DNA from 2 places in the Reyranella humidisoli genome. Region 2 is predicted to be linked to the other one. Evidence: predicted binding sites of a transcription regulator. Region 2 holds the regulator's gene; the other holds the start of a gene.
What was found. Region 2 encodes HrcA, which represses chaperone genes, less so after heat shock. Its sites were predicted from a motif close to GTTAGCACTCNCNNNNNGNGAGTGCTAAC; they were not measured.
Positions count from the first base shown of each region.

Region 1 (15,786 bases), 920 kb from region 2:
GACGGGCTTCTGCCGCTCGGCACGACGGGCGAATCGCCGGCGCTCGACGAGGACGAGATCGCCGCCGTCATCGAACGCACGCTGGCCGTTGCCGACGGTCGCGTGCCGGTGTTCGCGGGCGTGGGCGGCAATGCCACCGCCAAGGTCGAGAAGGAGCTGAAGCGGCTGCGTCATCTGCCGATCGCCGGCATCCTGTCGGTGTGCCCCTACTACAACCGGCCGAGCCAGGACGGGCTGATCGCGCATTTCCGGCGGATCGCCGGTGCCACCGACCGCGACGTGGTGATCTACAACATTCCCTACCGCACCGCGGTGAACCTCTCCAACGACTCACTGCTCGAGCTTGCCGAGGTGCCGAACATCGTCGGCGTGAAGGACAGTTCCGGCAGCGTAGAACAGTCGCTCGAGCTGCTGCGCCGCAAGCCATCGGACTTCGCCGTGCTGACCGGCGAGGACGCGCTGTTCTTCACCATGCGCGCCAACGGCGCCGAGGGCGGCATCCTGGCCGCGAGCCACGTGATGACGGAAGGCTTCGTCGAGGTCGAGCGCTGCTTCCGCGCCAACGATCTCGCCGGCGCGCGCAAGGCCTGGGCGCCGCTCGCCGGCTTCGTGCCGATGCTGTTCGCCGAAGCCAACCCGATGCCGATCAAGCATCTCCTGTGGCGCCAGGGCCTGATCGCCTCGCCGGAATGCCGGCTGCCGCTCACCAGGATCTCCGACGGGCTGGCCCGCCGGCTCGACGCGGTGTTCGCCGGGAAGAAGGCGGCTTAGTCTTTCCAACCGAGAAAGAACAAATCGCTTCTCAACAACGACCTCACCCTGAGGAGCGCTCCGCAGGAGCGCGTCTCGAAGGGTGGGCACGAGCACCTCGTTTGTTGCCGATCCTTCGAGACGGCGCTGATCGCCTCCTCAGGATGAGGTGGGGTGAATCGATTTGAGACCAAAAGGCGGCCTAGCCACGGGCCTTCAGGAGGTCGCGGATTTCCGTGAGCAGCTCCTGTTCCTTGGTCGGCGGCGCGGGTGGCGGTGGCGCCGACTCTTCCTGCTTGGTCACGCGGTTCATGCCCTTGATCACCATGAACAGGACCCAGGCGATGATGAGGAAGTTGACCGTCACGGTGAGGAAGGTGCCGTAGCCGAGCGTGGCGCCGGCTTTCTTGGCGGCGTCGTAGGTAGCGGCCTGGCTGGCGGCCGGCGTCAGGCCGATGAAGTAGTTGGTGAAGTCGAGCCCGCCGGCGATGCGGCCGATGATCGGCATGATGAGGTCGCCGACCAGCGAGTCGATGATCTTGCTGAAGGCCGCGCCGATGATCACGCCGATGGCGAGATCCACGACGTTTCCGCGCATCGCGAACTTCTTGAATTCCTGGAGCATCGACTTTCTCCCCTTGTCGTCGTCAGGTCACGCGCAGCCATACCAGCAAAGCAGAAACCGTGACCACCGAGAAGGCCGTCGTGAGCAGCACGGATGCGGTATTCTGTTCGACCGAGATGTTGAACTGCTTGGCCAGCACGAAGGCGTTGGCCGCCGTCGGCAGCGAAGCCATCAGCAGCGCCACCTTGCCGGCGATCGAATCGATCGGCACGAAGAACGGCAGGATCAGCAGCGCCGCCAATGGCTGCAACAGCAGCTTGATGAGCGTCGCGAGCCCCGCTTCGGCGAGCCCGCTCTTGATCGACTTGTCGGACAGGAACAACCCGATGGCGAACAGCGCGCAGGGCGCGGCGGCGGCGCCCATCAGGTCGAGCCACTTCTCGACCGGCACCGGGATCGGCACGCCGATCCACGAGGCGACGATGCCCAAGGCAATCGAGACCGGCAAGGGATTGCGCGCCACGTTGAAGGCGGCCCGCAGGAAAGTGCGGACGGGACCATGGCCCGCGGCGACCTCGAGTTCGATCAGCATGACGCCGAACACCATCGAGACGACGGCGGTGACGATCACGGTCAGCATGGCGGGCGGCAGCCCCTGCTCGCCGAAGGCTGCAAGGCAGAGCGGCACGCCCATGTAGCCGACGTTCCCCCAGGAGGCGGCGATGCCCTGCAGGCTCATGGCGGCAAGACCGCCTTGCGAAACCAGACGCGTCGTCACCATGCCGACGATGAAGGTCGCGACCACAGCGACGGTGAAGCCGGTCATCAGGGCAGGATCGAGCACGGCGGCGACCGGCGTCCGCGCCAGAGTCCCGAAGAACAGCACCGGCAGGGCGAAGTAGCTCACGAAGGCGTTCAGCGCCGTCGTCGCCTCGGGCCCCAGGATACGCCAGCGGCCGGCCAGATAGCCGGCGAGGATAACGCCGAAGATCGGAAAGGCGACGTTGAGGATGGCCTGCACGGGCTTTCCGATTGCAGTTGCTCTAATCTATTAAGAATTTGACATAAACGGTACAAATCACATAGCATTTTAAGTATATTGCGAGGCCGCGCCCGTCCCCTCACCGCAAGCGGCCCGGGAGAATATCATGCGTCTTTTGATCGCCAGCATGGCCGCCTTGGCGGCTGTCGCTTATGCCGCTCCGTCCTTTGCTCAGGACGAAACGATGCCCGCCCCCACGTCGTCGCCGACGGCCAAGCCCAAGGCCGGCACCACTGCCGCGTCCTGCAACAAGATCAAGAGCAGCTCGCAGCGCAGCGCCTGCCTGAAGAAGGTCCAGGTCGCCAAGGCGCAGCCGGCGAAGAAGACCAAGAAGCCCACGGCCACGCCCGCGGCGCCGAAGTCGCCCGATGTCGGCCAGCTCAATGCCCCCACGAGCGCGCCGTCCTCCGGCCAGGTCAGCGTTCCGCCGCTGCCGTCGAAGACGATTTAACGCGCCTCTCCCGAGAACCGCGCTAGTCTCCGCTCTCCCCAACCCCGGGAGAGCGACATGGCCCATTCGGCCAACCTGATCACGACAGAAGACCTCGCACGCCAGCTCGGCGCTCCCGCGCTGCGCGTGTTCGACTGCACCACCTATCTCAAGCCCGGACCCGACGGGCGCTACATCGCCGAGAGCGGTCGCGCCAACTACGACAAGGGCCACATTCCGGGCGCGGCCTATCTCGACCTCCAGGCCGACCTCTCCGACAAGACATCGAAGCTGCGCTTCACCCTGCCGTCGCTGGAGGACCTCACGAAGGCCTTCGCGGCCAAGGGCGTGGGCCACGGCACCTTCGTCGTTCTCTACAGCCATGCCTCGCCCGTGTGGGCGAGCCGCATCTGGTGGATGCTGCGCGCCGTCGGCTTCGACGAAGTGGCGATCCTCGACGGCGGCCTCGACAAATGGAAGGCGGAAGGACGTCCGCTCTCGACCGAACCTGCAACGCATCCACCCGCCACGCTGTCGCTGCGTGGTCGTCCCGAGATCTTCGTCGACAAGGACAGGATCAGGAGTGCGATCGGCGATCCATCGACGCTGACCCTGAACGCACTCAGCCACGACCAGCACAATGGCGCGGGCGGCGTGGTCTATGGCCGTCCTGGCCGCATCGCCGGCTCCTCCTGCGTGCCGGCCGCCAGCCTGTTCGGGCCGGACAAGGCACTGAAGCCGATCGCCGACCTGCGCGCCGCCTTCGAGGGCGTCGGAGCGGCGCCCGACAAGCGCGTGCTGGTCTATTGCGGCGGCGGCATTGCCGCCACGCTGGACGCTTTCGTGCTGACGGCCCTCTTGGGTCACAGGAACGTCTCGGTGTACGACAATTCCATGCAGGAATGGGCCAACGACCCGGCCCTGCCCATGGAAACCGGCTGACGAGGGAGGAAGAAGTGACGGCCTATATCATCGTCGAGATCGACACCAGGGACGAAGAGCTGATGGCGGAGTACCGCAAGCACACGCCGGGGCTGGTCTCCAAGTTCGGCGGCAAGTTCATCGTGCGCGGCGGCAACTGCACGAGCCTCGAAGGCGGCTGGACGCCGGCCCGCGTCGTGGTGCTGGAGTTCCCCGACCGCGCCAAGGCCGAGCGCTTCTATCATTCGGAGGAGTACAAGCCCGTCCTCGCGATGCGACTGAAGGCGGGTCACTCCAAGGCGATCCTGGTCGACGGCCATAATGGCTGAGGTGGCCGCCTACCGGGCTGTCGGCACGCTCTACAATGCGCTGATGACCGGCCTGGTCATCAGTCTCGTGTCGCGACGCGGGGGCGACACGGCGCGCGAATACATCTTCCGCCACTTCCGCCGGCAGCATCTCGACAAGTTCCTGCCCGGGCTCCAGAAGCTCGGCATCGCGGGCGAGAAGGACGCGCCGGCCTGCGCGCTCTACCATTATCACTCCAACGCGCTGGGCGGGGTGAAGACGGGCTATCTGCGCGAGAGCGACACCAAGGCGTGGGTGCGCTATCCGCCGCCGCGCTGGATGTGGAAGGGCACCGCCATCGCTGCCGTGCCGCACGACGTGTCGGCGGCCTTCCTGCACGCCTGGCACGGCCACAACGGCACCTCCCTGAAGAACACCGGCCTCGGCTTCGTCTGCACCGGCATGACGGTCGACGGCAAGCCCGGCCTCGAAGGCTACTATTACGACTACGGCCGGCCGCTGAAGGAGGAGGAGCGCGTCCGCTTCGCCTACGACGAGGAGATGCCGCGCATCGACTGGAAGACGCAGCCGAAGCTCGAGACGGCAAACTGGCCCGAGGAGCGCCGCCTGCGCACCTTCCGCTCCTATGCGATGGGCTACGTGCAGACCATGCTACCGGTCCTGCAGGACCAGCTCGGCCCGAAGGATGCAGCCACCGAGATGGGCCGTGTCGCGCGCCTGGTCGGGCTGCAGTTCCACGAGGAGACGGCGCGCGACCTCGACCTGCCGACCGACGTCGAGACGGGCGATCTCGACAGCGCGCGCCTGTTCGCGCGCTGGCTGTCCGCGATCCTCGCCGCCGAGGGTGAGGAAATCGTCACCGAGGAGAAAGACGGCGCGGTGGTCGTTCGGATGGAAGGCTGGAAGCTCGCTCGCGAACTGCAGCTCGCCGATCCGCTGGCCGGCTTCGACGCCTGGAACGAGCTGTGGCTCGGCGCCGCCGGCGCGCACGACCGCTTCCTGAAGGTCGAGACCAGCCGCAGTTACGGCGACAAGGGCTGGCAGGCGGCCTGGCGGATCGCACCGAGATAGCCTGCGGGGAGCAGACGGCCGGCAATCCGTTCGCCGACTTCGTCAAGTCCGACCCAGCTTGCTTCGTGATGCTCATGACTGAGGGCAATCGCGCCCTCGGCCTGTAGCGTGCAGGCATAGGCGACGATGCGCACGAAGCGCTGCGGCAACACCTCGAACAGATGCTCGTCAACAAGACTGCCGACCTCGACGGCGAGTCCCGTTTCCTCACGCATCTCGCGGATGAGCGCCGCACGATGATCTTCACCCGGATCCGGCCGCCCGCCCGGCAGGTCCCATTCGTCCCGCTCGTTCAGCAACAGCAGGACGCGGCTCTCATGGATCAGCACGCCCTTGATCGAAAGCGGATAGCTCACGGGCTCGCCCATCGCATTTGAATTGAAGGTCCTTCGCTGAGCTCAGAATGACAATTTTGCTGGGATTGGCGCCGTGCGTCGATGCAGAAAACGGTGTCATCGTGAGCGCAGCGAAGGACCTTGTTTGCCCTCGGAAAACACAGGCCGGCCACCTGCCTACGAGCGGAGGCGAGAGCCGCAGACCGATGCCCGCACAAAAAGAAAAGGCCGGGGATCGCTCCCCGGCCTTTCCGCAATCCTTGAGAAGAATGGATTTTAGAAGTCCATGCCGCCCATGCCGCCGTCGCCACCCGGCGGCATCATCGGGGCCTTCTTCTCCGGCTTCTCGGCGATCATGGCTTCCGTCGTGACCAGCAGGCCGGCCACCGAGGCGGCGTCCTGCAAGGCGGTACGGACGACCTTGACCGGGTCGATGATGCCGGACTTGATCATGTCGACATAGTCGCCCTTCTGGGCGTCGAAGCCGAAGTTCGTGTCCTTCTGCTCGAGCATCTTGCCCGCAACGACGGCGCCGTCGTAGCCGGCGTTCTCGGCGATCTGGCGGACGGGCGCCTGCAGCGCACGACGCACGATCTCGATGCCGACCTTCTGGTCGTCGTTGGAGGTGCGGACCTTGTCCAGCGCGCGGATCGCGTAGAGCAGGGCCGAACCGCCGCCGGCGACGACACCCTCTTCCACCGCAGCCTTGGTGGCGTGCATGGCGTCGTCAACGCGGTCCTTCTTCTCCTTCACTTCGACTTCGGTGGCGCCGCCGACCTTGATGATCGCAACACCGCCGGCGAGCTTGGCCAGGCGCTCCTGGAGCTTCTCGCGGTCGTAGTCCGAAGTGGTCTCCTCGATCTGCGCGCGGATCTGGCTGATGCGGGCCTGGAGGTCCGCCTTCTTGCCCGAGCCGTCGACGATCGTGGTGTTTTCCTTCTCGACGATGACCTTCTTGGCCTTGCCGAGCATGTCGAGCGTGACGTTCTCGAGCTTGATGCCGAGGTCCTCGGAGATCAGCTGACCGCCGCACAGGATCGCCATGTCCTCGAGCATCGCCTTGCGACGATCACCGAAGCCCGGCGCCTTGACGGCGGCGATCTTCAGGCCGCCACGCAGCTTGTTCACGACCAGGGTCGCCAGGGCCTCGCCCTCGACGTCCTCGGCGATGATCAGCAGCGGCTTGCCCGACTGCACAACCGCCTCGAGCACCGGCAGCATCGCCTGCAGGCCCGACAGCTTCTTCTCGAACAGCAGGATGTACGGCGAGTCGAGCTCGGCGATCATCTTGTCGGCGTTCGTGATGAAGTACGGCGAGAGATAGCCGCGGTCGAACTGCATGCCCTCGACAACGTCCAGCTCGGTGTCCAGGCTCTTGGCCTCTTCCACCGTGATGACGCCTTCGTTGCCGACCTTCTTCATGGCTTCGGCGATCATCTTGCCGATCGACTTGTCGCCGTTGGCCGAGATGGTGCCGACCTGGGCGACTTCGTCCGTGCCCGTGATCTTCTTGGCGCGCGCCTTGATGTCCTCGACGGCCGCGTCGACCGCGAGGTCGATGCCGCGCTTGAGGTCCATCGGGTTCATGCCCGCCGCGACCGACTTCACGCCTTCGCGCACGATCGCCTGGGCGAGAACGGTCGCCGTCGTCGTGCCGTCGCCGGCGATGTCGTTGGTCTTCGAGGCCACTTCGCGCACCATCTGGGCGCCCATGTTCTCGAACTTGTCGGAGAGCTCGATCTCCTTGGCGACGGTAACGCCGTCCTTGGTGATGCGCGGGGCGCCGAACGACTTGTCGATGACGACGTTACGGCCCTTCGGGCCGAGCGTGACCTTCACCGCGTCGGCGAGAATGTCGACGCCGCGCAGCATGCGCTGGCGGGCATCGGCGCTAAAACGGACTTCCTTGGCTGCCATTTTCTATTCCTCTCGAATGTTGTGATTGATTCGGGTGCGAAGCGGCGCCTTAGGCGGCCTTCTTCATCGAAGCCGAGGCTTCGATGATGCCCATGATGTCGGATTCCTTCATGATCAGGAGATCCTGGCCGTCGATCTTGATCTCGGTGCCCGACCACTTGCCGAACAGGACGCGGTCGCCCTTCTTGACGTCGAGCGCAACCAGGTTGCCCTTCTCGTCACGGGCGCCCGGACCGACGGCGACGATCTCGCCTTCCATCGGCTTTTCCTTGGCGGTGTCGGGAATGATGATCCCGCCCTTGGTCTTGCCTTCTTCTTCTACGCGCTTGACCACGACTCGGTCGTGAAGCGGACGGAACTTCATGGTTCTTCCTCCAGTGGACTGTTGACCCTGCGCAACCTGACGGCTGCGGCGAATACGTTGCTGTCAGCACTCTCAGACAGTGAGTGCCAATGGCGCAGGGGATTTAGGGTCGCCACCGGTCTGAGTCAAGGAGACTGGCGAAAGGTTCCCAAAGTCGCTTCGCACTGGCAGCAATCGGCACATACTGCTGCTAAGCATTTGATCTGGAACGATTTTTGCTGATTTCCTGGCGAGGTTGCGTGACTATTCCCGCAGCCGCACCAAGTCAAGGAGAGGCTAGGATGGACAGCAGTTTCGTTGCGCAGCTCAAGGATTACCGCATCACGACCGCCGAAATTCTCTACTGGATGCCCGACCACAATCACGTCCTGCAGAGTTTCGTCTGGCAGAATCTGGATCTGGCGCCCCGTTTCCCCGCCCTCACCAAGTTCCTCGATTTCTGGGAGAACAATCTCGACGGCAAGGTTCACCGGGTTCGCGTGGCCAACGCCCAGCTCGTGAAGCCGGCCGAATTCCGCTTCTCCTGCGGCCTATACGCCCTGCATTGACCGGCGTGCGGCGTCGTACTCGGAGGCGGTGCGCTCGATCAGCGCCGCCACCGGGGGGACGTCGCGAACCCCGGAAACCGAGTGACCCGCGCTCCAGATGTCCTTCCAGCGCTTGGCATCCGGCCGGTCCCGCTCGGCGGCGTTGATGTCCTTCGATATGTCGATCTTGCCGCGCACCGGCAGGTTGTCGGGATCGAGGCCGGCCGCGGCGATCGAGGGGCGCAGCATGTTGGTTTCGAGCCCGGTGAAGGCCCGGGTCAGAAGCACGTCGTCGAGACGGCTCGATACGAGCATTTCCTTGTAGGCGTCCTTGGCCAGGCTTTCGCGCGTGGCGATGAACCGGGTGCCCATGTAGGCGAGGTCGCAGCCCAGAGCCTGGGCAGCGGCCACGGCATGACCGTCGGCCATGCCGCCCGCCATCACGACGATGCCGTCCCAGAACTGACGCACCGCCCGCACGAAGGCGAAGGGATTGGCCCAGCCGGTCTGGCCGCCGGCACCGGCCGTCAGCAGCACCAGCCCGTCGACCCCGGCCGCCACCGCCTTCTCGGCGTGGCGCACCGAGGCGACGTCGGCCAGCACCAGGCAACCCGCATCCTTCAGCGGCTTCATCACCGGCTCGGGTGAACCGACCGAGGTGATGACGATCTCGGCCTTGTGACGAAGCACGGCCGCGAGGTCGTCGGGCACGCGCGGGTTGGAGCGGTGCACGATCAGGTTCGGACACCAGGGCACCGGCGCACGACCGTCGGCATCGGCGGCGCGCCTGGCGTCGTCGGCCATGCCTGCCAGCCAGACGTCGAGTTCCTCGACAGTGCGGCAGTTGGCGGTCGGGAAGGAACCCACGACACCGGCGCGGCAGGCCGCCGTCACAAGGGCGGGGCCGGAGACGAGGAACATCGGCGCCGCGATCAGCGGCAGGCGGAGGCGGTCACGAAGGGATGCAGGCAGGGACATGGCGCGAGCTTAGCTCAGCGCGGGGCGACACCGAAGATGCGCCATCGGACCGCCACGCGAACGCGGCGGTCCATGGATCGCAACCGGGATCAGGCGGCGGCCGTGAGGCCTTCCTGCTCCAGCACGCGCTGCACGGCCGGGCGGGCCTTCATGCGCTCGTAGTGGGCGGCGACGTTCTTGGGCAGCGGCATCTTCATGCGGGCCGCGGCCCAGAAGCTGACGTAGAACAGGGCGGCATCGGCCACCGAGAACTTGCCCGCCAGGTACTCCTTGCCTTCGAGCGCCTTGTCCATCAGCGCCAGGCCCTTCTCCATGATCTCCTTGCCGCGCGCCTTCACCTTGTCGTGGTCGGCCTCGGTCGGCGCGAAGTTGGCCGGACGGAACATGCGGCTGAAACCCTGCATGTGCATGGTCGACACGGCATAATCCATCGCTTCGAGCGCCGCGGCCTCGCCATCGGCATCGGACGGCAGCAGGCCGGCTTCGGGGTTCTTGCGGGCGAGCCACACGGCGATCGCGGGGAACTCCGTGAGCACGGAGCCGTCGTCGCGCTGCAGGGTCGGGACCTTCGACTTCGGATTGAGCTTCACGAAATCCGGGCCGTACTGCTCCTGCTTGGCGCCGTCGACCTTGTGCGCGTCGTAGGGCTTGCCGATTTCCTCGAGCAGCACGTGGATGCCGATCGAACAGGCGCCGGGCATGTAATAGAGCTTCATGATTCTCTCCCTAAAGCAGGTGATTGGTGGGGACGGTCCACGCTAGCATTGGGACCTTAAGGGGGAAACGATAATGGCAAGTAATGGACTGAGGGCACTCGTCGGCACCAAGCCCACGAAGATCGGGACCTTCCTGTTCGAGTTCGCCACGCCCGGCATCGGACAGATACTGAAGGCGGCCGGCGCCGATTTCGCCGTGCTCGACATGGAACATACCGGTTTCGGCTTCGATACCGTCCGCCAGGTCGTGCGCTACATGCAGGCCGCAAACCTGCCCATCGTGGTGCGCGTGCCGTCGCAGTCGCGTCACCACATCTCGCGCGCGCTCGACACCGGCGCCGACGGCGTGATGGTGCCGATCGTCTCGTCGGTCGAGCAGGCCAAGGCAGTCCTCGATGCGGCCAAATACTGGCCGGACGGCACGCGCGGCGTGGCGCTCGGCCTCGCGCACGAGCGCTTCGCGATGCGTTCCGAGCCACTGCTGCCGCGCTTCGCCGAACAGAACGCCCGCACCGCCATCATCCTGCAGGTCGAGGATCCGCGCGGCGCCGCGGCCGCCGACGAGATCGCCTCGATGCCGGGCGTCGACATGCTGTGGCTCGGCCACAACGACCTCAGCGTCGCGATGGGCGAACCTGGCGCCTTCGACCATCCCGACTTTCTCACCGCCGAGCAGGCGACGATCGCGGCCGCGAAGAAGCACGGCAAGTCCGCCGGCCGCCTCGCCGTCGATGCCAAACAGGCCGCCCAGTTCGTGAAGCTCGGCTACGACTTCGTCTCGATCGCGGGCGACGTCTGGCTGCTCCAGCAGGCTTTCGCTGCGGGCGTCGAGACGATCCGCAGTTCGTCGTCCTGACCCGAAAAATCTTCTCCTCCCCCGTTTGACGGGGGAGGAACGACTCTCACCTGATCCTGACCGGCAGCGAGCGGATGCCGCGGATGAAGTTGGAATAGAGGCGCACCGGCGGTCCCACGACCTCGATCTCGAGGTCGCGCTTCAGCAGCTCTTCCCACAGGATCCGGATCTGCATCTCGGCGAGGCGGTCGCCGACGCAGCGATGGATGCCGGCGCCGAACGACAGATGATGCCGTGCCTTCGGCCGGCCGACGACGAAACGCTCGGGCTCGTCGATCGCCGCCTCGTCGCGATTGCCCGAGACGTACCACATCACCACCTTGTCGCCGGCGCGGATCTGCTTGCCGGCGAGTTCGCAGTCCTTGCGCGCGGTGCGGCGCATGTGGATCACCGGCGTCGCCCAGCGGATCGTCTCCGACACGAGGCTCGGCATCAGCGCGGGATCGGCCTTCACCTTCTCGACCTCCCGCGGATTGTCGAGCATCGCCATCAGGCCCGAACTCATCGAGTTGCGGGTCGTGTCGTTGCCGCCCACGATCAGCAGCGCGAAGTTCCCGATGAACTCGCGCGTCGGCATGTTCTTCGTCGCCTCGCTGTGCGCCATCATCGAGATCAGGTCGAAGGTCGGCGGCTTCGCCACCCGCTCCTGCCACAGCGCCGCCATGGTCTCGGCCATGTTCCTGAGTTCGGCCATGCGCGCTTCGTTGGTCTTAACGATCGCATCCTCGGCCTCGATGTTGCAGATCGCCACGTCGGACCAGAAGGTGAGCTTGCGACGGTCCCCCTGCGGGAAGTCGAACAGTGTCGCCAGCATCATGGCGGTGAGTTCGGTCGAGACGCGGTCGGCCCAGTCGAAGGTCTCGCCGCGGGGCAGGCCGTCCAGCACCTGGGCGGTGCGCTGGCGGATCAGCCCCTCCATGTTGGCGAGGTTGGACGGCGCCACGATCGGCGCCACGGTCTTGCGCTGGGCGGTGTGGCGCGGCGGATCCATGCGGATGAAGTTGGGCAGTTCCTCGCCCTGGGGCTGGTCGGTGATCTGGATGCCGCCCAGTTCCGAGGCTGAGGAGAAGGTCGCCGGGTCGAGCTCGACCTTCGTTATGTCGGCATACCGGGTGACCGACCAATAAGGGCCGAACGGGCTCTCCGGATGGAAATGAACCGGGTCTTCCCGCCGCAAACGGGCGAAATGCGGCCCCCAATTATCCTCGCGGTAGAGCTGCGGCTGGCTGACATCGGCATGTTCTTGCATTGGGAGCCTCCCTATTCTCAAGGCCGCCTGTGGGGTGGTTCCAAGTCAAGCGCTTTCGTCGCAACGGCGCCTCATTTGGCTCGTTGACAGCGCCGGAGGCGGAGCGCAAACCCTCGCCGCGCCGCCGTCCAGGCGGCGTTCGATATCATGGCACCAGCCGAAACCAGCCAGTCCTCCTCCCGCGAACCCGCCACCAGCACCCCGCATGCCCCTCATCCGGCAGGCGCTGCACTGGTTGTCGGTGCGCTCGGCGTCGTGTTCGGCGACATTGGCACCAGCCCGCTCTACGCACTGCGCGAGACGTTTCTCCACGGCTCCGGAATGGCGCCGACGCCGGAGCATGTGCTGGGCGTGCTGTCGATGCTGTTCTGGGCGGTCACGCTCACCGTCACCATCAAGTACGTCGTGCTCATCATGCGCGCCGACAACAAGGGCGAAGGCGGCGTGCTGGCGCTGGCGACCCTGGCGACAAGGGGCCTGAGCGGCAAGGCACGCAAGACCCGCCGGGCCATCCTGGTGCTCGCCGTGATCGGACTGGCGCTGTTCTACGGCGACGCCATGATTACCCCGGCCGTCTCGGTGATGAGCGCCGTCGAGGGCCTGTCGGCCGCCGAGCCTGCGCTCACGCCCTTCGTCCTGCCGCTGTCGCTGATCATCCTGATCGGGCTGTTCGTGCTGCAGGCCCGCGGCACCGCCGACGTCGGCCGGCTGTTCGGCCCGGTCATGCTGGTCTGGTTCGTCGTGCTGGGCGTGTTGGGAGCCTGGCAGATCGCCAAGAACCCCTCGGTGCTCGAGGCCATCAACCCGATACATGCCTACTATCTCGTCACCGACCAGGGTTTCGGCATCTTCTGGGCGTTCGGCTCCATCGTTCTGGCCGTGACCGGCGCGGAAGCGCTGTATGCGGACATGGGCCATTTCGGCCGCAAGCCCATCCGGATCGGCTGGGTAGGCCTTGTGATGCCGGGCCTGCTGCTGAACTATTTCGGCCAGGGTGCGCTCATAATCGCGAACCCCGAGGTCGTCCGGCAGGTCTTCTTCGAGCTGGTTCCGAAGGACTACATCATCGTCCTGGTCATCCTCTCGACGCTGGCGGCGGTCATCGCCTCGCAGGCGGTCATCACCGGCGTCTTCTCGCTGACCCGCCAGGCCATCCAGCTCGGCTATCTGCCGCGTATGGAGATCCACCACACCTCCGATACCGCGATCGGCCAGATCTACATTCCGCGCGTGAACTGGCTGCTGATGTCGTGCGTCGTGGCCCTGGTCGTGGGCTTCGGCTCGTCGGGCGCGCTCGCCGGCGCATACGGCCTCGCCGTGACGGGCGCCATGCTCGTCGACGCCGCGCTCGCCATGGCCGTGGCCATCCTGGTCTGGCGCTGGTCCTGGCCGCTCGCCGCGGCGGTGTTCGGCTTCCTGGCCATTCCCGACCTCGCCTTCTTCATCGCCAACGCGCTGAAGATCCCCGACGGCGGCTGGCTGCCGATGATCGTGGCCGCGCTGATCTACTTCACCATCATGACCTGGCGGCGTGGCCGTCGACTGGTCGCCACGGAACTCAGCGAAGGCTCGCTGCCGCTCAAACAGTTCCTCGAGCGCATGGAACGCGCGCCGGACCGCGTCGCCGGCACCGCCGTCTTCCTGACCGCCGACGCCGGCCACACGCCGGCCGCCTTCCTGCACAACCTCAAGCACAACAAGGTCCTGCACGAGCGCATCATCATCCTGCAGGTCGACACGATGGACGTGCCCGTGGTGTCGGAAGCCAACAGGGTCGAGGTCGAGCGTCTCGGCAAGGGCTTCCACACCGTGATCGCCCATTACGGCTTCACCGAACAGCCCGACATCCCCGAGGCGCTGCGCGCCTGCCGGCCGCATGGCATCGCCTACGACGAGATGGAGACCTCGTTCTTCCTGGGCCGCGAGACCCTGGTGCCGTCGCAGCATTCCAGGCTCGGCCGCTGGCGCCGCGACTGGTTCATCTCGCTCTCCCATTCGGCCTCGGCCACCAAGACCTTCTTCCGTATCCCGCCCAACCGCGCTATCGAACTCGGCAACCAGATCCAGATCTGAGGCCGTACGCCATGCCGCGTTCTCCGCTCGTCCTGCTGCCGGGCCTGCTCAACACACGCCGCGTCTACGATCACCAGGTCGAGGCGCTGGCCGACATCGCCGATTTCACGATCCCCGAACTCTGGCACCACGAGACGATGGCGGCGATGGCCGAGGCGACGCTCGCCCTGGCGCCACCGACCTTCGCCCTCTGCGGCTTCTCGATGGGCGGCTACGTCGCGTTCGAGATCTTCCGCCGCGCGCCGCATAGGGTCGAACGCATCGCCCTGATGGACACCCAGGCCGGCCCCGATTCGCCCGAGACGGCAGCGCGCCGGCGCGGCTTCATCGAGCAGACCCGTATCGGCCGCTTCCATGGCGTGCATCCAACCCTGCTGCCGCAGCTCGTTCATCCCTCGCGCGCCGCCGACACGGCCGTCACGCAACCCCTGCTCGACATGGCGACCGAGGTGGGCGGCGACGGGTTCGTGCGCGAGCAGCAGGCCATCCTGGGCCGCGCCGACAGCCGTCCGCTGCTGGTCGACATCGAGGTGCCGGCGCTGGTCGTCGTCGGACGCCAGGACCTCGTCACGCCGCCGGCGCGCGCCGAGGAGATCGCCACCGACATCGCCAACGCGCGGCTCGTGGTGATCGAGGAGTGCGGACACATGGCGCCGCTGGAGAAACCGGCCGAGGTCTCGGCCGCCCTGAGGAGATGGTTGACGCAATGAACACGATCTACGCCCGCGAGGACGATCTCGGTGCAGACGAGTACATCGACGTGGTCGCCAAGTCGGGCCTGAACCGCCCGATCGGCGACCGGCCGCGTATCGAGCAGATGTTGAAGCAGGCCAACCTGATCCTGACCGCGCGCCAGGACGGCAAGCTGGTGGGCTTCGCGCGCTCGCTCACCGACTTCTGCTTCTGCTGCTATCTCTCCGACCTCGCGGTCGACAAGGCCTGCCAGGGGCAGGGCATCGGAAGGCGCCTGATCGAGATGACCCGCACCGAGGCGGGCGGCGCCAACACCACGACGCTGCTGCTCTCGGCCCCGACGGCGATGACGTACTACGAAGGCATCAAGATGCCCAAGGCGGACAACTGCTTCCTCTACCGCCGCCAGCAGTAGGGCCGGCTATCGGGTCGACACGCCGGCTTCCGTGACGATGGCGTCCGTCGGCACGTCGTAGGTCTGCGGATAGATGGTGCGGAGGGCGAGGCGCTCGTAGCCCACGCCCACGATGCGCGGGCGGCGCGGCAAGGCGGCCAGCGTGCGGTCGTAATAGCCGCCGCCATGTCCCAGCCGGTAACAGGCCGCGTCGTAGCCGACGACGGGCGCGATCACGACATCCGGCGTCACGAGCGTTCCTCCGGCTGGCACCGGAATGGTCCAGACACCGGGCCGGAGCGGCTCGCCGCGGCTCCAGGTGCGGAACTCCAACGGCGAGCGCGGGGCAACGACCACCGGCAGAGCCGCGATCGCGCCGCGCACCGAGAGTCCCTCGATCCAGAAACGCAGGTCGGGCTCACCGCGGAACGGCAGGTAGGCGGCAACGGTCTTCCCGGACAGATCCCCGAGCAACCGGTCGAGTTCACGGGCGATCCGGTCCGAGAGACCGCGCCTCTCCTCGGCCGGGATGGCCCGCCGCAACGCGACCAACCGCTCGCGCTCGACGGAGCGCCAACGCTTCAAATCCTGCTGCT
Region 1 covers NZ_JAHOPB010000001.1:2,165,728-2,181,513, reverse strand. Annotated here, with positions in the region: gene dapA (4-hydroxy-tetrahydrodipicolinate synthase) at 1-771, shown strand, start outside; gene mscL (large conductance mechanosensitive channel protein MscL) at 953-1,375, opposite strand; gene KQ910_RS27205 (AEC family transporter) at 1,398-2,336, opposite strand; gene KQ910_RS10630 (hypothetical protein) at 2,464-2,808, shown strand; gene KQ910_RS10625 (sulfurtransferase) at 2,866-3,729, shown strand; gene KQ910_RS10620 (DUF1330 domain-containing protein) at 3,744-4,037, shown strand; gene KQ910_RS10615 (hypothetical protein) at 4,030-5,088, shown strand; gene KQ910_RS10610 (NUDIX hydrolase) at 5,040-5,444, opposite strand; gene groL (chaperonin GroEL) at 5,700-7,340, opposite strand; gene groES (co-chaperone GroES) at 7,390-7,704, opposite strand; gene KQ910_RS10595 (usg protein) at 7,986-8,252, shown strand; gene KQ910_RS10590 (NAD(P)H-dependent flavin oxidoreductase) at 8,235-9,209, opposite strand; gene KQ910_RS10585 (glutathione S-transferase family protein) at 9,299-9,925, opposite strand; gene KQ910_RS10580 (HpcH/HpaI aldolase family protein) at 9,999-10,781, shown strand; gene KQ910_RS10575 (cytochrome P450) at 10,828-12,030, opposite strand; gene KQ910_RS10570 (potassium transporter Kup) at 12,178-14,103, shown strand; gene KQ910_RS10565 (alpha/beta fold hydrolase) at 14,115-14,813, shown strand; gene KQ910_RS10560 (GNAT family N-acetyltransferase) at 14,810-15,211, shown strand; gene KQ910_RS10555 (5-formyltetrahydrofolate cyclo-ligase) at 15,218-15,786, opposite strand, start outside.
Region 1: the regulator HrcA is predicted to act here: its motif matches at 7,767-7,795, upstream of groES (co-chaperone GroES).

Region 2 (15,786 bases):
GCGATGCGTTCGAAGGCGGTGCCCATGGTTACTCGCGGCTGACGTGAAGCGAAGGATCCCTCACTTCGTTCGGGATGACACTATTGTTGGGATTTGCGCAGTGCGCCGATGCAGCAAATGGTGTCATCCCGAACGAAGTGAGGGATCCTTGATTCATATGCGATGGCCCTGCCGTCATACGGGGGATGAGAAGAGTTGCTCGTCTCACGCGTGCGCGGCGTCCGTCAGGACGTCGCGCCGATCACACCCTCGACCAGGTAGTTCATGCCCTCGAGGACCGGCTCTGTCTGGGTGTAGGCGGTGCCGCCGGCGATGACGGTGTTGCCCTTGTTGTCCTTGAGCGGACCCTTGTAAATGGCGAAGCTGCCGTTGAGGATTCCGGTCTTCACCTCGTCGACCTTGGCCTTGGCGGCATCCGACACGGCCGGTCCGAACGGCGAGGTGCGGACATAGCCTTCCTTGAGGCTGCCGCGCACGAAGTTGCCCGGGACGCCGCCCTTCTTCATCGTCTCGACGAAGTCGACGTATATCTTCTCCCAGTTCCACTCCGCGCCGGTGAGGTAGCCCTTGGGCGCGAGCTTGGCCTGGTTGGTGTGATAGCCGCTGGTGTAGATGCCGGCACGCTCGGCGGTCTCGATCACGACCTTCGGGCTGTCGACATGGCAGGTCACGACGTCGACGCCCTGCGCGATCATCGAGTTGGTCGCCTCGGCTTCCTTGACGGGCAGCGACCAGTCGCCGGTGAAGATCACCTGGGTGGTGGCCTTCGGGTTCACCGACCGCGCGCCCATGGTGAAGGCGTTGATGTTGCGCAGCACCTGGGGGATCGGCTTGGCGGCGACGAAGCCAAGCTTGCCGCTCTTGGTGGTCATGCCGGCGACGATGCCGGCGAGATACTGCGCCTCGTCGATGTAGCCGAAGTAGCTGCCGGTGTTCATCGGGTTCTTGGCCTGGTTCCACAGGCCGCCGCAGTGACGGAACTGGATCTTCGGATACTTCGCCGCCATGCGCAGCATGTGCGGGTCGAAGTAGCCGAACGAAGTCGGGAACAGGAGCGTGGCGCCGTCGAGGTTGATCATGCTCTCCATCGATTTCTCGACGGCGACCGTCTCGGGCACCTTCTCTTCCTCGACGACCTTCACGCCGGCCATCTTCTTCAGGACGGCCGCGCCCTCGGCGTGGGCCTGGTTGTAGCCGTAGTCGTCGCGCGGGCCGACATAGATGAAGCCCACGACCAGCGGCTTCTGCGCCATGGCGCCGCCTGCCAGCCCGAAGGCCGCCGCGCCCGCGGCGCCGCCGAGAAGCGCCCGCCGGCCGATATTGAACTTGTCGATCATCGAACGTCCCCCTTGCTCGCTCGGGCGTCGCGGCCCGTAGGGGAAACAGCAAGTGGTGTGCCATGCCTCGGAGGCGCCAAAAGCAGGCAAATCCGGAAAGAAGAGGCACTTTGCCCACCTCAATTGTATGCAATTTCATCGCCATGCATTCTTTTTGGGCATGACTGAGTGCACAATCCGCTTTGGCATCCATCTTGTATGCAAATGGGCATGCGCACCGACCCCAACCCGACCCTGGCCGACAAGCTCGCCACCGCCATCGCCGACGGAATCCTGAACGGCACGCTGCCGCCCGGCGAACGGCTCGACGAGGTGGGACTCGCCGAACAGCATGGCGTGTCCCGCACGCCGGTTCGGGAGGCGCTCCGACAGCTCGCAATGAGCGGCCTGATCGACATGCGGCCGCGCAAGGGCGCCATCGTTTCCAAGGCCACACCCGAGGAGATCGAGAGCCTGTTCGTCGCGATGGCCGAGATGGAGGCAACCTGCGCCCGCCTCGCCGCGATGAGCATGACACCGATCGAGCGGCGGCGTTTGCAGGCACGCCACGAATCGATGGTAGCGCTGGCCGCGGCCGGCGAGACCGAAGCCTATTCCGACGCCAACGTTGCCTTCCATTCGGCGATCTACGCCGGCGCCCACAATGCGCCGCTGGCGGAATATGCGATGAGCCTGCGCCGCCGGGTCGGCCCCTTCCGCCGCGCCCAGTTCCGGATGGACGGCCGCCTGCTGCGCTCGAACCAGGAGCACGACGCCGTGGTGCGCGCGATCCTCTCCGGCGACGCCACCGGCGCCCACGCCGCGATGATCCATCACGTCAGTCTGGTGGAGGATGCCTTCGAAGCCTTCGCGGCGATCAACGCGGCTTGATCAAAAAGCTCTCCTCCCCTTTCAAATGGGGAGGAAAGCTGAAACCAGAAGCGTGTCCGCCGCTCAGTTCAGCGCGAACGGGAAATACTTTTCGCTGAGCTTCTTGTAGGTGCCGTCGGTCATCATCTCGCCGAACGCCTTGTTCAGCGCCTCGCGCAGCTTGACGTCTTCCTTGCGCAGGCCGGCGGCGACGCCCACGCCCAGGGTCTGCGTGTCCTTGATGTCCTGGCCGACCAGCTCGCAGCACTTGCCTTCGGGCTTCTGGCTCCACAGCCAGAGCTGCGCCTTGTCGCCGAACACCGCGTCAACCTCATCGTTGGCCAGCGCGACCAGCGCCTGGGCCACCGAGTCGTAGCGCCTGAGCTGGGCGGAGCGGCGGAAGCTCTTGTCGGCCCAGTCGGCGTGCATGGAATCGCGCTGGATGCCGATGCGCTTGTTGCGCAGCAGCGACGGCGGTCCGTCGAACGGGGCGCCCTTGGCGGCGATGAAGGCGCCGGGCGAAAGGTAGTAGCGGCGCGACAGGCCCATCCGCTGGCGTCGCTCACGCGTCACTTCCATCGACGACATGATGATGTCGAACTTCTTGTCGATCAGCCCTGGGATCAGCTGATCCCACTTGAGCGCGATGAACTCGCACTCCGCCTTGATGCGCTGGCAGGCTTCCTGCGCCAGCTCCATCTCGAAGCCCGCCGGCATGCCCTTGCGGTCGAGATAGTTGAAGGGCGGGAAGGCTCCCTCGGTGGCGATCGTGATCTTGAACGCCGGTGGCGTGAACGGGGATTTGGGGCCGGGCTTGCCGGCAGGCGCCGCCGGCTTGGCGGCCTGTGCGGGCGGTTTCGCCGGCGGCTTCTGCGGCGCCGGCTGTGTCTGCTGCGCGGACGCGATGCCCGTCATGGCCAGCAGCGCGATGAGACCGAACATGAGCCTCATGCGATCAGCCGCTCCAGCAGCGCGTTGAGGCGTTGCCGTCCGTCCAGCGTGGCGCGCAGGTGCGTGGCGTCGATCTCCAGGAAGCCCGCCCGAACGAGCGGTTCGAGCCGCGCCGCGTCGAGCGCGTCGACCGGATCGGCGCCGGCGACGGACGCAAAGGTGGCGCGGTCGATGCCGCCGGCCAGCCTCAGTCCCATCATCAGTGCCTCCTCCACCAGATCCCGTCCCTCGACCGTCGACGTCTCGGCCGTGCCGTGGCCCGTCCGCTCGACCGCTTCCAGCCAGGCTTCCGGGCCGCTCGACCGCCGGGTCGCCTGCTTGGCGTTACCGACGGCGAAGCGGCCGTGCGCGCCCGGGCCGATTCCGACGTAATCCTGATACCGCCAATAGATCAAATTATGGCGGCAGGCAGCCCCCGGTCGCGCGTGGTTGGAAATCTCGTAGGCCGGCATGCCGGCACGTTCGAGTCGCGCCTGTGTCTGCTCGAACATCGCGGCGGACGCTTCCTCATCCGGCAGCACGAAGTTTCCGCGCGCATGATCGGTGAAGAAGCGCGTCCCGCGCTCGATGGTGAGCTGATAGAGCGACAGATGCTCGCCGGCGAGCGCCAGCGCGCGCTCCAGCTCCTCCGCCCAAGCCTCCGGCGTCTGGCCGGGCCGCGTGTAGATGAGATCGAAGGAGTGGCGTGCGAAGTGGCGGCGCGCGGTGGCGAGCGCTTCCAGCGCCTCGTCGGTCGAGTGTTCGCGGCCGAGGAATTTCAGAGACGCTGTGTCGAGCGCCTGTACGCCCAGCGAGACGCGGTTGACGCCGGCCTCGGCCAGTGCGGCGAAGCGGCCGGCCTCGACCGAGGTCGGGTTGGCTTCCAGCGTGATCTCGATCTCGGGCGCGCTGTCCCAGAGCTCGCGCGTGCGCGCGATCAGCGCGGCGACGGTCTCGGGCTCCATCAGCGAGGGCGTCCCGCCGCCGAAGAACATGGTCTCGACCCGCCGGCCCGGCGCCTCGCGCGCGGCATGCTCGAGCTCGCGCAACAGCGCCGCGCGCCAGCGCGCCTGCTCGACGCCGTCGCGGACGTGGCTGTTGAAATCGCAGTAGGGGCACTTCGACTTGCAGAAGGGCCAGTGGACATAGACGCCCAGAGGCGCCGGGCTCATCCGAAGCAGGCCTCGACCATCATCCGGAAGGCGCGGCCGCGATGGCTGATGGCGTTCTTCTCGGCGTCGGACATCTCCGCCGTCGTGCGCGTGTCGCCGGCGGGCTGGAAGCAGGGGTCGTAGCCGTGGCCGCCGCTGCCGCGCGGCGGCCAGACGATCGCGCCGTCGAGCGTGCCGTGGAACAGCTCGACATGCTCGTCGGGCCAGGCCAGCGCCAGCACGCAATGGAAGGTGGCGCCGCGCGCGGCGTCGGTCTTCGGCACGTTACGGGCGGCCAGCTCGTCCTGGATGCGGCGCATGCCGACCATGGCGTCGCGTGTCGGCCCTTCCCAGTCGGCCGTGTAGAGACCGGGCGCATGGTCGAGCGCGTGCACGCTGAGGCCGGAATCGTCGGCTAGGGCCGGCAGGCCGCTGCCGCGCGTCGCCGCCAGCGCCTTCAGCGTGGCGTTCTCCTCGAAAGTCGTGCCGGTCTCATCGGGGGCCGGCAGGCCGAGATCGGCCGCCGAGACGATCTCGACGCCGAACGGTGCCAGCATGGTGCGGATCTCGCCCGCCTTGCCGCGATTGTGGGTCGCCACAACGAGCTTCGGCAGGACGAAGCGGCGGGCCATCAGTCGAGCCCGACCGCGGCGCGCTGCAGCTTGCTCAGTTCGCCGATGCCCTTCTTGGCGAGCTTCAGAAGCTCGAGGAACTGATCTTCCGAGAACGGATCCTGCTCGGCCGTGCCCTGGATCTCGACGATGCCGCCCTTGCCGGTCAGCACGAAGTTGGCGTCCGCTTCGGCCTTCGAATCCTCCGGATAGTCGAGGTCGAGCACGGCCGTACCCTCCCACAGGCCGCACGAGACCGCCGCCACCTCGCCGCTCAGCGGATTGGCGGCCAGCTTGCCGTCCTTGATGAGACGCTGGAAGGCGAAGTGCAGCGCCACCCAGGCGCCGGTGATGCTGGCGGTGCGCGTGCCGCCGTCGGCCTGCAGCACGTCGCAGTCGATGTTGATCTGGCGCTCGCCCATGGCCTGCAGATTGACGACAGCGCGCAGCGAGCGTCCGATCAGGCGCTGGATCTCCTGCGTGCGGCCCGATTGCTTGCCGCGCGCGGCCTCACGGTCCGTGCGCGTATGGGTCGAGCGCGGCAGCATGCCGTATTCGGCTGTCACCCAGCCCTTGCCGCTGTTGCGCATCCACGGCGGCACCTTCTCGTCGACCGAGGCGGTGCAGAGCACATGGGTGTCGCCGAACTTGACCAGGCATGACCCTTCGGCGTGACGGGAAAAACCAGGTTCCAGGGAAACCGGGCGAAGCTGGTCGGGGGCGCGGCCTGAGGGGCGCATGGATTTCTCCTGAGGGATGAGCGGCCGGTGTGTAGCGCCCGGAAGAAGGCGAATCCAGCCGCCATCCGGTGTTTAGGGTCCGATTGATGGGCTGGCTTCATTGACCCTGCTGTCTGCACTACCTACATTTTTTCCATGGCGATCCACCGCATCGGCATTCCCGGGGGCGCCCTTGCCGATTCCCCGACAGGACAACGCGCCGCCTCCGTGGCGGAGCTGAACGAGCGTGCGCGCGAGGTGCTGCGCCATGTCGTGGAAGCCTATGTCGAGACCGGCGAGCCGGTGGGCTCCCGCGCGCTCACCCGCAAACTCACCGAGACGCTGTCGCCGGCGACCATCCGCAACATCATGGCCGACCTTCAGGATGCCGGGCTGCTCTACGCGCCGCATACCTCGGCTGGCCGCCTGCCGACCGATGCCGGGTTGAAGCTGTTCGTGAACGGCCTGCTCGAGGTCGGCAACGTCTCGGAGGAAGAGCGCGAATCGATCGAGGCGCGCTGCGCCCCGTCGGGCCGCAGCGTCACCGAGGCGCTGGAGCAGGCGACCACGATGCTGTCGGGCCTGTCGCGCTGCGCCGGCCTCGTGATGGCGCCGAAGACCGAGCAGCCGCTGAAGCATATCGAGTTCGTCAACCTGGGCCCCGGTCGCGCGCTGGTCGTCACGGTGACGCAATCGGGCCATGTCGAGAATCGCGTGATCGACACGCCGCTCGGCATGCCGCCCTCGGCCCTGACCGAGGCCAGCAACTATCTCAACGCGCGCCTGAGCGGCCGCACCTTCGACGAGGCGCGGCGGCTCATCCTCGAGGACATCAAGCTGAAGCGGGCCGAGTTGAACGATCTGACCGCGCGCGTGATCGAGTCCGGTCTCGCGACATGGTCCGGCGAGCCGGGCGGCGGTGCGCTGATCGTGCGCGGCCAGGCGCGACTGCTCGAGGACATCACGGCGATCGAGGATCTGGAGCGCGTGCGCATCCTGTTCGATGCGCTGGAGCGCGGCGAGAGCTTCGTGCGCCTGCTCGAACTCGCCAACACCGCGTCGGGCGTGCAGATCTTCATCGGTGCCGACAATCCGCTGTTTGCCAACACCGGTTGCTCGATGGTGGTGGCGCCGTTCCGCGATTCTCAGGAGCGCATCCTCGGCGCCATCGGCGTGATCGGCCCGACGCGCCTCAACTATGCGCGCATCATCCCGCTGGTCGATTACACCGCGCGTGCGATCGGGCGGATGGTCGGCTGATTCATATTCCTCTCTCCCGCCAGGGGGAGAGGCGGAAGAGCTCACCAATCCTTGTCGTCGAAATCCTCGAACTGCTTCATGCGCTCATCTTCCTCCGGGCGCGGCGCGGCCTCCTCGTTGGCGGCGTGTGAGAGGACGCGCAGGCGGGTGTCGCGGGTGAGGAGCGGCAGCAGCTCCAGAAGATCGTCACGGGAGAAGGCGACGCAGCCTTGCGTGCCGGCGTAATCGTCGCGCGCGATGTGGAGGAAGATGGCGCTGCCCCATTCGCCCTCGGGCGGATCGTCGTTGTAGCCCACCACGACGACGAGATCGTAGAGCCCGTCCTCGCGCCACATCTTCTCGGCGCTCCACTCGTTGGGGATATTGACCAGCCGGTTGTAGGTCGGCGAACGCGGGTCGTCGCACCAGCCGTCATGCTCGCCGATCGGCCGCGCCGGCAGGGCGACTTTCGGCAGGACCACCAGGTCGTTGCGGTAATAGATCCGGCGCAGCGGAAATTCGCCGACCGGGGTGGCGGAATCGCCCTCGACCTTGTCCTCGCGGATGCCGCCTGCACCCACGGTGCAACGCCAGCGCCGCTCGCCCAGAGTGGCCCATCCCAGGGAAGCGTCAGCCGAATCGGCCTGTACGATCAGCACATTCTCGTCGGTCATTGCCCAGTACTCCGGTGCCCTTCATAAAGGCACGCTCTTGAGGGAGAAAGCGATGGCTTATGTCGTTACGCCGCCGGCCACCGTCGGCGTGCCGGTCCACGGAACCGGCGATCTGTTCCCGGTGCGCCGCATCTTCTGTGTCGGCCGCAACTACGCCGCCCATGCCCGCGAGATGGGACACGATCCCGACCGCGAGCCACCCTTCTTCTTCACCAAGCCGGCCGACGCGATCGTGATCTGCGCCGACCCGAAGAACCCGACCAAGGTGGCTTACCCGCCCGCCACCAAGAACCTGCATCACGAGATGGAGCTGGTCGTGGCGATGAAGTCGGGCGGCGCCGACATCCCGGTCGAGAAGGCGCTGGAGCATGTCTACGGCTACGGCGTCGGCCTCGACATGACTCGCCGCGACCTGCAGAACCAGGCCAAGGACATGGGCCGCCCGTGGGACATGGGCAAGGGCTTCGACCAGTCCGCCCCGATCGGCGAGATCTATCCGGCGGCCAAGATCGGCCATCCCGCCAAGGGCACCATCCAGCTCGATGTGAACGGCAAGACCCGCCAGAAGTCGGACCTCAATGCGCTCATCTGGAGCGTGCCCGAGACGATTTCCTACCTGTCCGGCCTCGTCGAACTCGCCGCCGGCGACCTGATCTACACCGGCACGCCCGATGGCGTGGCCGCGGTGGTGAAGGGCGACACGCTGTCCGGCTTTGTCGACGGCTGCGGCACGGTGACGTGCGTGCTGGTGTAGCGCTGGGGCGCGCGTTCTTATCCGTTCTGCACGGTGCGGGCTCTCGCGCTTGTGAAAGCGCTGCCGCCCGCCACAACTCTAGCGAAGCTAGAGTTGTTGGGCCCTGAACGTATCGCACTGGCGGGGATCACCCGTCTCCAGACCCTTGCGGAACCAGCGCGCGCGCTGCGCACTGGTGCCGTGGGTGAAGCTGTCGGGCACGACGCGGCCCTGGCTCTGCTTCTGTAGCGCGTCGTCGCCGATCGCGCTGGCGGCGGCCAGAGCCTGGTCCACGTCCTTGTCGTCGATCATCTTGCCGCCGCGCTGCTTGTCGGCGCGATTGGCCCAGACGCCGGCGAAGCAGTCGGCCTGGAGCTCGGTGCGCACCGACAGCGCGTTGCTGTCACGCTTGCTCATGCTCTGGCGCATCTGCTGAACCTTGCTCGAGATGCCGAGCAGGTTCTGCACGTGATGGCCGACTTCGTGCGCGATGACATAGGCCTGCGGAAACTGGCCGGGCACGCGGAAGCGGCGCGCCAGCTCGTCGAAGAACCCGAGGTCGAGATAGACCCGCTGGTCGGCCGGGCAATAGAAGGGGCCCATCGCCGCCTGTCCGACGCCGCACTCGGTGCGCGTGGCGTCGCGGAACAGGACCAGCTTGGGGTCGCGATACTGGCGGCCCATGTCGCGGAAGATGTCCTGCCAGACATCCTCTGTGCTCTTGAGCACGCGCGACACGAACTGGCTCTCGGCGTCGCCGGCCGGCGCCTGCGTGCCCGGCGTGCGGCTGGCCGAGGAGGAGGGAGGCGCCGGCATGGAGCTCGAGGTGCCGCCCCCGCCGCCCGCGATGTCGCTCAGGATGGCGCCCGGATCGGCGCCCATGATCATGGCGATGACGACGAAGGCCACCAGGCCGAAACCGCCCTTGAACAGCCCGCCCCCGCCGCCGCCCATCGGGATGGGAAAGCCGCCGCCGCCCAATCCCCCGCCGCCGAACCCGCCGCCTTCGCCGCGGCGATCCTCAATGTTGTTGCTCTGGTCGCCATCCATCTGCATGGCAGGTCTCCTTGGTCGAGATGTTCCCGACGAGATCGTCTCCGGATCGTCTATAGTGCCCGGCGATGAGTCTCACCATTGCGACCTGGAACATAAACTCGGTCCGGCTGCGGATCGAAAACGTCGAACGGTTCGTGAAGTTGCGCAAGCCCGACGTGCTGTGCCTTCAGGAGACCAAGTGCCCGGACGAGTTCTTCCCGCACGAGGCCTTCGAACGGATGGGCTACACCCACCGCTTCGTGCAGGGGATGAAGGCCTATAACGGCGTGGCGATCCTCTCCAGGGTGCCGTTTGCCGCCGGCAACATCCACCACCGGTGCGGCAAGGAGGATTGCCGGCATGTCGAGGTCGCCCTGGACGTCGGGGGCGATCCGATCCTGCTCGACAATCTCTACATCCCGGCCGGCGGCGACATTCCCGACCCCGACCTCAACGTGAAGTTCGCGCACAAGCTGGATTTCTACCGCGAGATGGCGGCCTGGTATGCCGAGCGCAAACCCGGTCCGCGCGCCCGCAAGGGCCTGCGCCGCATCACCGTGGGCGACCTCAACGTGGCGCCCCTGGAGCACGACGTGTGGAGCCACAAGCAGCTCCTCAAGATCGTCTCACACACGCCCATTGAGGTTGAGCTGTTCGGCAAGCTCCAGGCGTCGCTCGACTGGATCGACGTGCCGCGCAAGTTCGTACCCGAGAACGAGAAGCTCTATTCATGGTGGAGCTACCGCAACAACGACTGGCGTGTGTCCAATCGCGGGCGCCGGCTCGACCATATCCTGGCGAGCCCCGCTCTTGCCGGGGCGATCCGCAGCCACCACATCGACGCGGACTTGCGCGACTGGGAGAAGGCATCGGACCATGTGCCGGTGTCGGCGACGTTCGAGGTCTAGGGGGAGCCCGCCATGCTGCAGATAATCTTTACCATCCTGATCGGCTTCGTCGTCGGTCTTCTCGCCCGCTGGATTGGTCCCGGCGGAATGATCCAGGGCTTCTGGGTCACCGTTCTGATCGGCGTCGCGGGCTCGGTGATCGCCACCTATGGCGGTCAGGCGCTCGGCCTCTATCGCGCCGGCCAGCCAGCTGGGTTCATCGGCTCCGTCGTCGGCGCCATCGTGCTGCTGGCACTGGTCCAGCTCTTCGGCCGCTAACGCACGCGGTAAAGAAAGTACCGGTCCTTCGGCACGCCCGGAGGCTCGGGCAGACGCTGCCAGCGCGCGACGTCGAGCGACTGGTTCGCCAGCACGTAGCCGCCCGAGGCTGCCAGACGGTCGAGCGCCGGCCCCAGCCACCTGCCCATCGCGACGTTCGCTTCGTGGTCGCCGGTGCCGAGATCGGTGTGGATCAGCGCGGCCGTTGCGCCGAGCTTTCGCGCTGCTTCGTCGATCGTCCGGTCGGCATCGCCGAGGAACAACCGGTCGTCGGGCGGGATGCAATCGGGATGGGCGGCGACCTTGCGCTCGAACACATAGATGTCCCGAGCCGGAAAGAGCTCGCGGAGATGGTCGTAGGTGCGGCCGTTGCCCAGTCCGACTTCGAGGATCGGGCCGGGCACGGCATCGACCATGGGCTTGAGGAAATTCAAGGCATCGCGCTGTGCCTGCATGCGCGCGATGAAACTGTCGAGACGGCTCATGACGATACGATGACTCTTCGAACGCTCAGGCGGCCCTGGTGGCGGCGCGCAGCTTCTGGTTGGTGTCTTCCAGGCGGTGGGCCAGCTCGCGCATGATCTCGATCGCCATCTCGGGGAATTCCGCGACCAGGCGATAGAACATGTCCTTGGTGATCTTGAGCGTGGCGAGCGGTTCCTTGGCCTTGATCGTCGCGGTGCGTGGAACGTCGCACAGGATGGCGATCTCGCCGAAGAAGCTGTTGCGCTTCATCTCGGCCACCGCGATCTGGCCGCTCGGCGTATCGATCAGCACGTCGGCGGTCCCGCCCAGGATGACGTACATCGTGTCACCCGGATCACCCTGGTGACAGACTTCCTGGCCGACGGCGAAATTCACCCTCTCGCTGGTGAAGGCCAGAAGTTTCAGTCTCGCCTGCTCGACCTTCGAGAAGATCGGCACGCCCTTCAGCAGCTCTACTTCTTCGTTGAGGTTCATCGTGTCCTCCTCGGTGCGCTTACGCCGATGCCATGAGCTCGGCGTAGAGCCCGCCTTTAGCCGCCAGCTCCGACGGCGATCCCTGGGCAACCACGCGGCCGCCCTGCATGACGACAATCGTTTCAAACGGTTCGGCCTGGTTGGGCCGGTTGGCGATCCAGACCACACCGCGATTGCTCTCGGTCGCGCAGGCCAGGACGTTGTCGCGGATGCGGTCCTGGGTGCGGCCGTCGAACATGGCGACCGCCTCGTTGACCACCATCAATTCGGGACGCTTGATCATCGCCCGGGCGATGCCGAGCTTCTGGCGCTGCGTCGAGGGCAGTCGCTTGCCGCCGACGCCCACATTGTATTCCAGGCCGACCTCGATCACCGAATCGCGGAGGCCAAGCTCGTTGAACACCTGGGCGATCAGGGTCCCGATGCGCGCCTCCGCCTGTGCCTGCCCATAGACCAGGCGGCCGAACAGGATGTTGTCCTGCAGGGTGGCGGCACTGTTGTACCGTTCGAAATCGTAGAACTCGACGGCGTCCCGCAGGTTGGCGGGCAGGTCGTCGGCAAAGGCACGCCGGGCACCGAGGATGCGCTCCTCCATCGCCGCGTCGATCAGGCCGAGGCGATGGCGCGCCTCGATGTAGCGGAACGGCAGGGTCATCAGCCGGATGCGGTCCGCTTCGGGCACCGCCTCAATGCCCTTGCCGCCGAGACGTTGCAGCAGCAGGCGGACGTTGGGCAACTCGTCCGCGGAGATGAAGCTGTACTGCTCGAACAGTGGATTGTCGGGCGACAGGCCCGAGAAGAGTTCGACCATGGTCTCGGCGATGCTGAGGCCCATCCGCTGCAGGTCGAGGTCGAGCCCGGTCTTCTTCAGCACCGACATCACGTAGGGATCGGTCGCGAGGTTGTCGCCGTCGAACTGCTTGCCGAGCGCGGTGCCGAACAGCAGGTTCTCGGCCACCGACAGGTTCTTGTTGTAGTGGTCGTCGTTGAACGGCTCGACGAGGCCGGCATAGGTGCCGTCCTGCAGGTGTTCGTGCAGCGTATGACGGGCCTTCAGGATCTTCCCGGCGAGGTCGGGCCGTGCCGCCGCGTCGATCGTGCCGCGCAGGCCCAGCGAGTAGATGTCCTCGTCCAGCTCGACCTGCTTCAGCACCCGCACCATGCAGGGCAGCAGGTCGGCCGGGCCGGTGGCGCCCGCCAGCTCGTAGTCGACCCAGTCGGCATTGGGATCGAATGCCGGATTCCCGGCCCGCTCCGACTCCTTCCAGAAGGATTCGCGCAACGCCCTGGTCGCCTCGTCGTAGGTGGCTGGCAGTACCGGCCGGATCTTGAGGCCGAACAGCAGGTTGTCGCGGACCGACAGCGGGAACAGGTAGGTGTCCTGGCCGACATAGGCCAGGCGCGAGCCGATGACGTACTCCGGCAGCTGGAAGAAATCCTTGCCGTCGATGCGGATCGAGCCGCTGCTGGGCAGCGTCTGGCGCGCCAGCACATAACCCAGGACTTCCTTGCCCGAGCCCGAGCCGCCGATCACCGCCACGCGGCTCGTGGTCGGCAGGGTGAGCGAGACGCTGTCGAGCTGCTTGACCCGGCCGTCCTCGGAAACCACCACGCCGACCAGCGCCAGCTCCTTGCCGAGCGGCGGCGGCGGCCCATCGGGGATCGCCTGCAACTCGGGCGGCATCATGCCTTCGGGCTGGAACTGGTCGATCACCTGCTCGTACTTGATCTGCACGTCCTGGCGCTGCTGGTCCCAGTCGATCAGCTCCTTGATCGGCGACGGCAGGTCCTTGTAGGCGAGCAGCACGCCGACCACGGCACCGACGTCCATCTGGCCAGTGATCGCGAAGTAGCCGCCCACCAGGTAGATCGCGAACGGCGTCGCCTGCGACAGGATGTTGTTCCAGAACTTGGCGACGAACTTCTTCTGGTAGAGGTCGAAGCGGATCTTGAAGATGCGGCCGAGCCGCTCGGAAATGTCGGCGCGCTCGTAGTTGGCGGCGCCGTGGACGTGGATCTCGTGCACGCCGTCGGCGGTCTCGGCGATGCGCCCGGCAAGCTGGCGAGCCGAGATCTGGCGCTGGCGGCCCAGCACCAGCACGGGCTTCCGAAGGCGCGGGATAATCGCCATCTGGACCGCCAGCAGCACGATCACGATGATCCCGAGCAGCCAGTTCTGCATCATGATGAAGATGATCGCCGTCAGCGCCTGGCCGCCCAGGAACATCGGCTGCACGAAGGCGTCGCCAATGAAGCCTCCCAGGGGCTCGACCTCGTCCTTCACCATGGTCGCCAGTTCGGCCTGCTTGACCTTGCGGAAGTGGGCCGGCGGGAAGCGCAGGATGCGGTCGTAGAGTTCGTAACGCAGGCGGCGCAGCATGCGCTCGCCCATACGGCCCTTCTGGGTGTTGATCGTCTTCTTGAACAGGCCGTTCACAACGACTGCACCCAGGAAGACGAAGCTCATGACCACGAGGTACTGGAGCTGGTCGACCTGGAAGCCGTCGAAGAAGCGGATGACCTTGCCCGGGAGGATGGCGCTCAGGTCGAGTTCCCAGACCAGGAACGGTATGGTCTTGCTGTCCTTGAACGCGTTGCCCTGGATGCCGTTGTTGATGACGGATTTCGGCACCGTCAACGACATGAAGTAGAAAACCTGGGCCAGGACCACCAGCAGCAGGATCACGACCTGTTCGGGCCGGCTGTGCCGCCAGATGTAGGAGAAGAGGCTGCGTTCCATGAATCCTGCGTCGCCGCGATCGCGACTCTCCCTATAGGCGATCAGTCCCTTGATTACATTAGATATTTTCCCGGTTGTCGCACCGGGGGTTCGCGCCATCGCCGGCTTGTGGCATAGTCGCGCCGTCGTTCACCGGTCGGGGCAATAGCCGCTTCGGCGAGGGAGAGGCCAATGCCCGCCAGCACCCGGTCCAAGCGTGTGCTTCTCTACAGCCACGATTCGTTCGGCCTCGGCCATGTAAGTCGCTGCCGCACGATCGCCAATGCTATCGTCGAAGCCGACCAGTCGGTTTCGGTGCTGATCCTGTCCGGCTCGCCGGTCGTGGGCTCCTACGAATTCCGTTCGGGCGTCGATTTCGTGCGCATCCCCGGCGTGGTGAAGATCGAAACCGGCGAGTACGATTCGGCGAACCTGCGCATGAACGTCGAGCATACGCTCGAGATGCGCACCCGCATCATCCGCGACACCGCCGACATCTACCGGCCGGATCTCTTCATCGTCGACAAGGAGCCGCTCGGGCTGCGCGGCGAGGTCGGCCCGGCGCTGCGGCTGCTGAAGGACCGCGGCACGCCGCTGGTACTCGGCCTGCGCGACGTGATGGACGATCCCGCCCAGCTTGCCAAGGAATGGGAGCGCAAGAACGTCGTGCCGGCGTTGCGTGATCTCTACGACGAGATCTGGGTGTACGGCCTGCCGCAGATCAACAAACCGCTGACCGGCATCGACGTGCCGCCGTCGGTTCGGCACAAGATGGTCTACACCGGCTATCTGCGACGCGAACTGCCGCTGCACGGCGACGTGCCGCACGAGATGGAGGAGATCGACGGTCCCTTCATCCTGGTCACGCCCGGCGGCGGTGGCGACGGCGACGAACTGGTCGACTGGGTGCTGGCCGCCTACGAGACCGATCCGAACATTCCCTACGGTGCCGTCATCGTGTTCGGCCCGTTCATGTCGGCCACTGCGCGCGAGGCCTTCAAGGAACGCGCCGCGAAGTTTCCGAACATCCGCACGCTCACCTTCACCAACAATCTCGGCGCCCTGATGCAGAAGGCGGCCGGTGTCGTCGCCATGGGCGGCTACAACACCTTCTGCGAGATCCTGTCGTTCGACAAACGGGCGATCATCGTGCCGCGCACCCGGCCGCGCCTCGAGCAGTTCATCCGCGCCCGCGCCGCCCGAAACATCGGTCTGATCGAAATGCTCGACGCAGGCCGCGGCCGCGCGCCCCAGGCCATGGCGACCGCCCTGCGTCACCTGCCGCAGCAGGGCTTGCCCAGCGACGTCGTGGTCCCAGGCCTGCTCGATGGCCTCGGCAACGTCTGGCGGCTCGTGTCCAAGCAGCTTTCCCATCCGCATCGGGGCCCTGCGTCGCTCGAAAGCGCCGTACAAGGCGGCGAACTCGCCTCCGCCGACCCGGTGCCGGGACGCGCGCGGACCTGATCTTCGGCCATCGATGTCGCAAACGGTCGGGGCAAAAGTCGCGGTCATCCTCAAGGGCTGGCCGCGTCTCTCTGAGACTTTCATCGCGCAGGAGATCGCCGGACTAGAGGCGCGCGGCATCGCGCTCGAACTCTGGTCGATGCGCCGGCCGACCGACAAGGCGCGCCATCCCGTCCACGATCGGGTGCGCGGCCGGGTC
Region 2 covers NZ_JAHOPB010000001.1:1,244,863-1,260,648, forward strand. Annotated here, with positions in the region: gene KQ910_RS06035 (ABC transporter permease) at 1-26, opposite strand, end outside; gene KQ910_RS06040 (BMP family ABC transporter substrate-binding protein) at 225-1,337, opposite strand; gene KQ910_RS06045 (GntR family transcriptional regulator) at 1,548-2,207, shown strand; gene KQ910_RS06050 (transporter substrate-binding domain-containing protein) at 2,271-3,137, opposite strand; gene hemW (radical SAM family heme chaperone HemW) at 3,134-4,288, opposite strand; gene rdgB (RdgB/HAM1 family non-canonical purine NTP pyrophosphatase) at 4,285-4,899, opposite strand; gene rph (ribonuclease PH) at 4,899-5,618, opposite strand; gene hrcA (heat-inducible transcriptional repressor HrcA) at 5,754-6,857, shown strand; gene KQ910_RS06075 (L,D-transpeptidase family protein) at 6,899-7,510, opposite strand; gene KQ910_RS06080 (fumarylacetoacetate hydrolase family protein) at 7,563-8,264, shown strand; gene ypfJ (KPN_02809 family neutral zinc metallopeptidase) at 8,352-9,299, opposite strand; gene KQ910_RS06090 (exodeoxyribonuclease III) at 9,365-10,186, shown strand; gene KQ910_RS06095 (GlsB/YeaQ/YmgE family stress response membrane protein) at 10,199-10,444, shown strand; gene KQ910_RS06100 (class I SAM-dependent methyltransferase) at 10,441-10,929, opposite strand; gene KQ910_RS06105 (cyclic nucleotide-binding domain-containing protein) at 10,955-11,404, opposite strand; gene KQ910_RS06110 (ABC transporter ATP-binding protein) at 11,424-14,144, opposite strand; gene KQ910_RS06115 (glycosyltransferase family protein) at 14,316-15,587, shown strand; gene KQ910_RS06120 (glycosyltransferase family 4 protein) at 15,601-15,786, shown strand, end outside.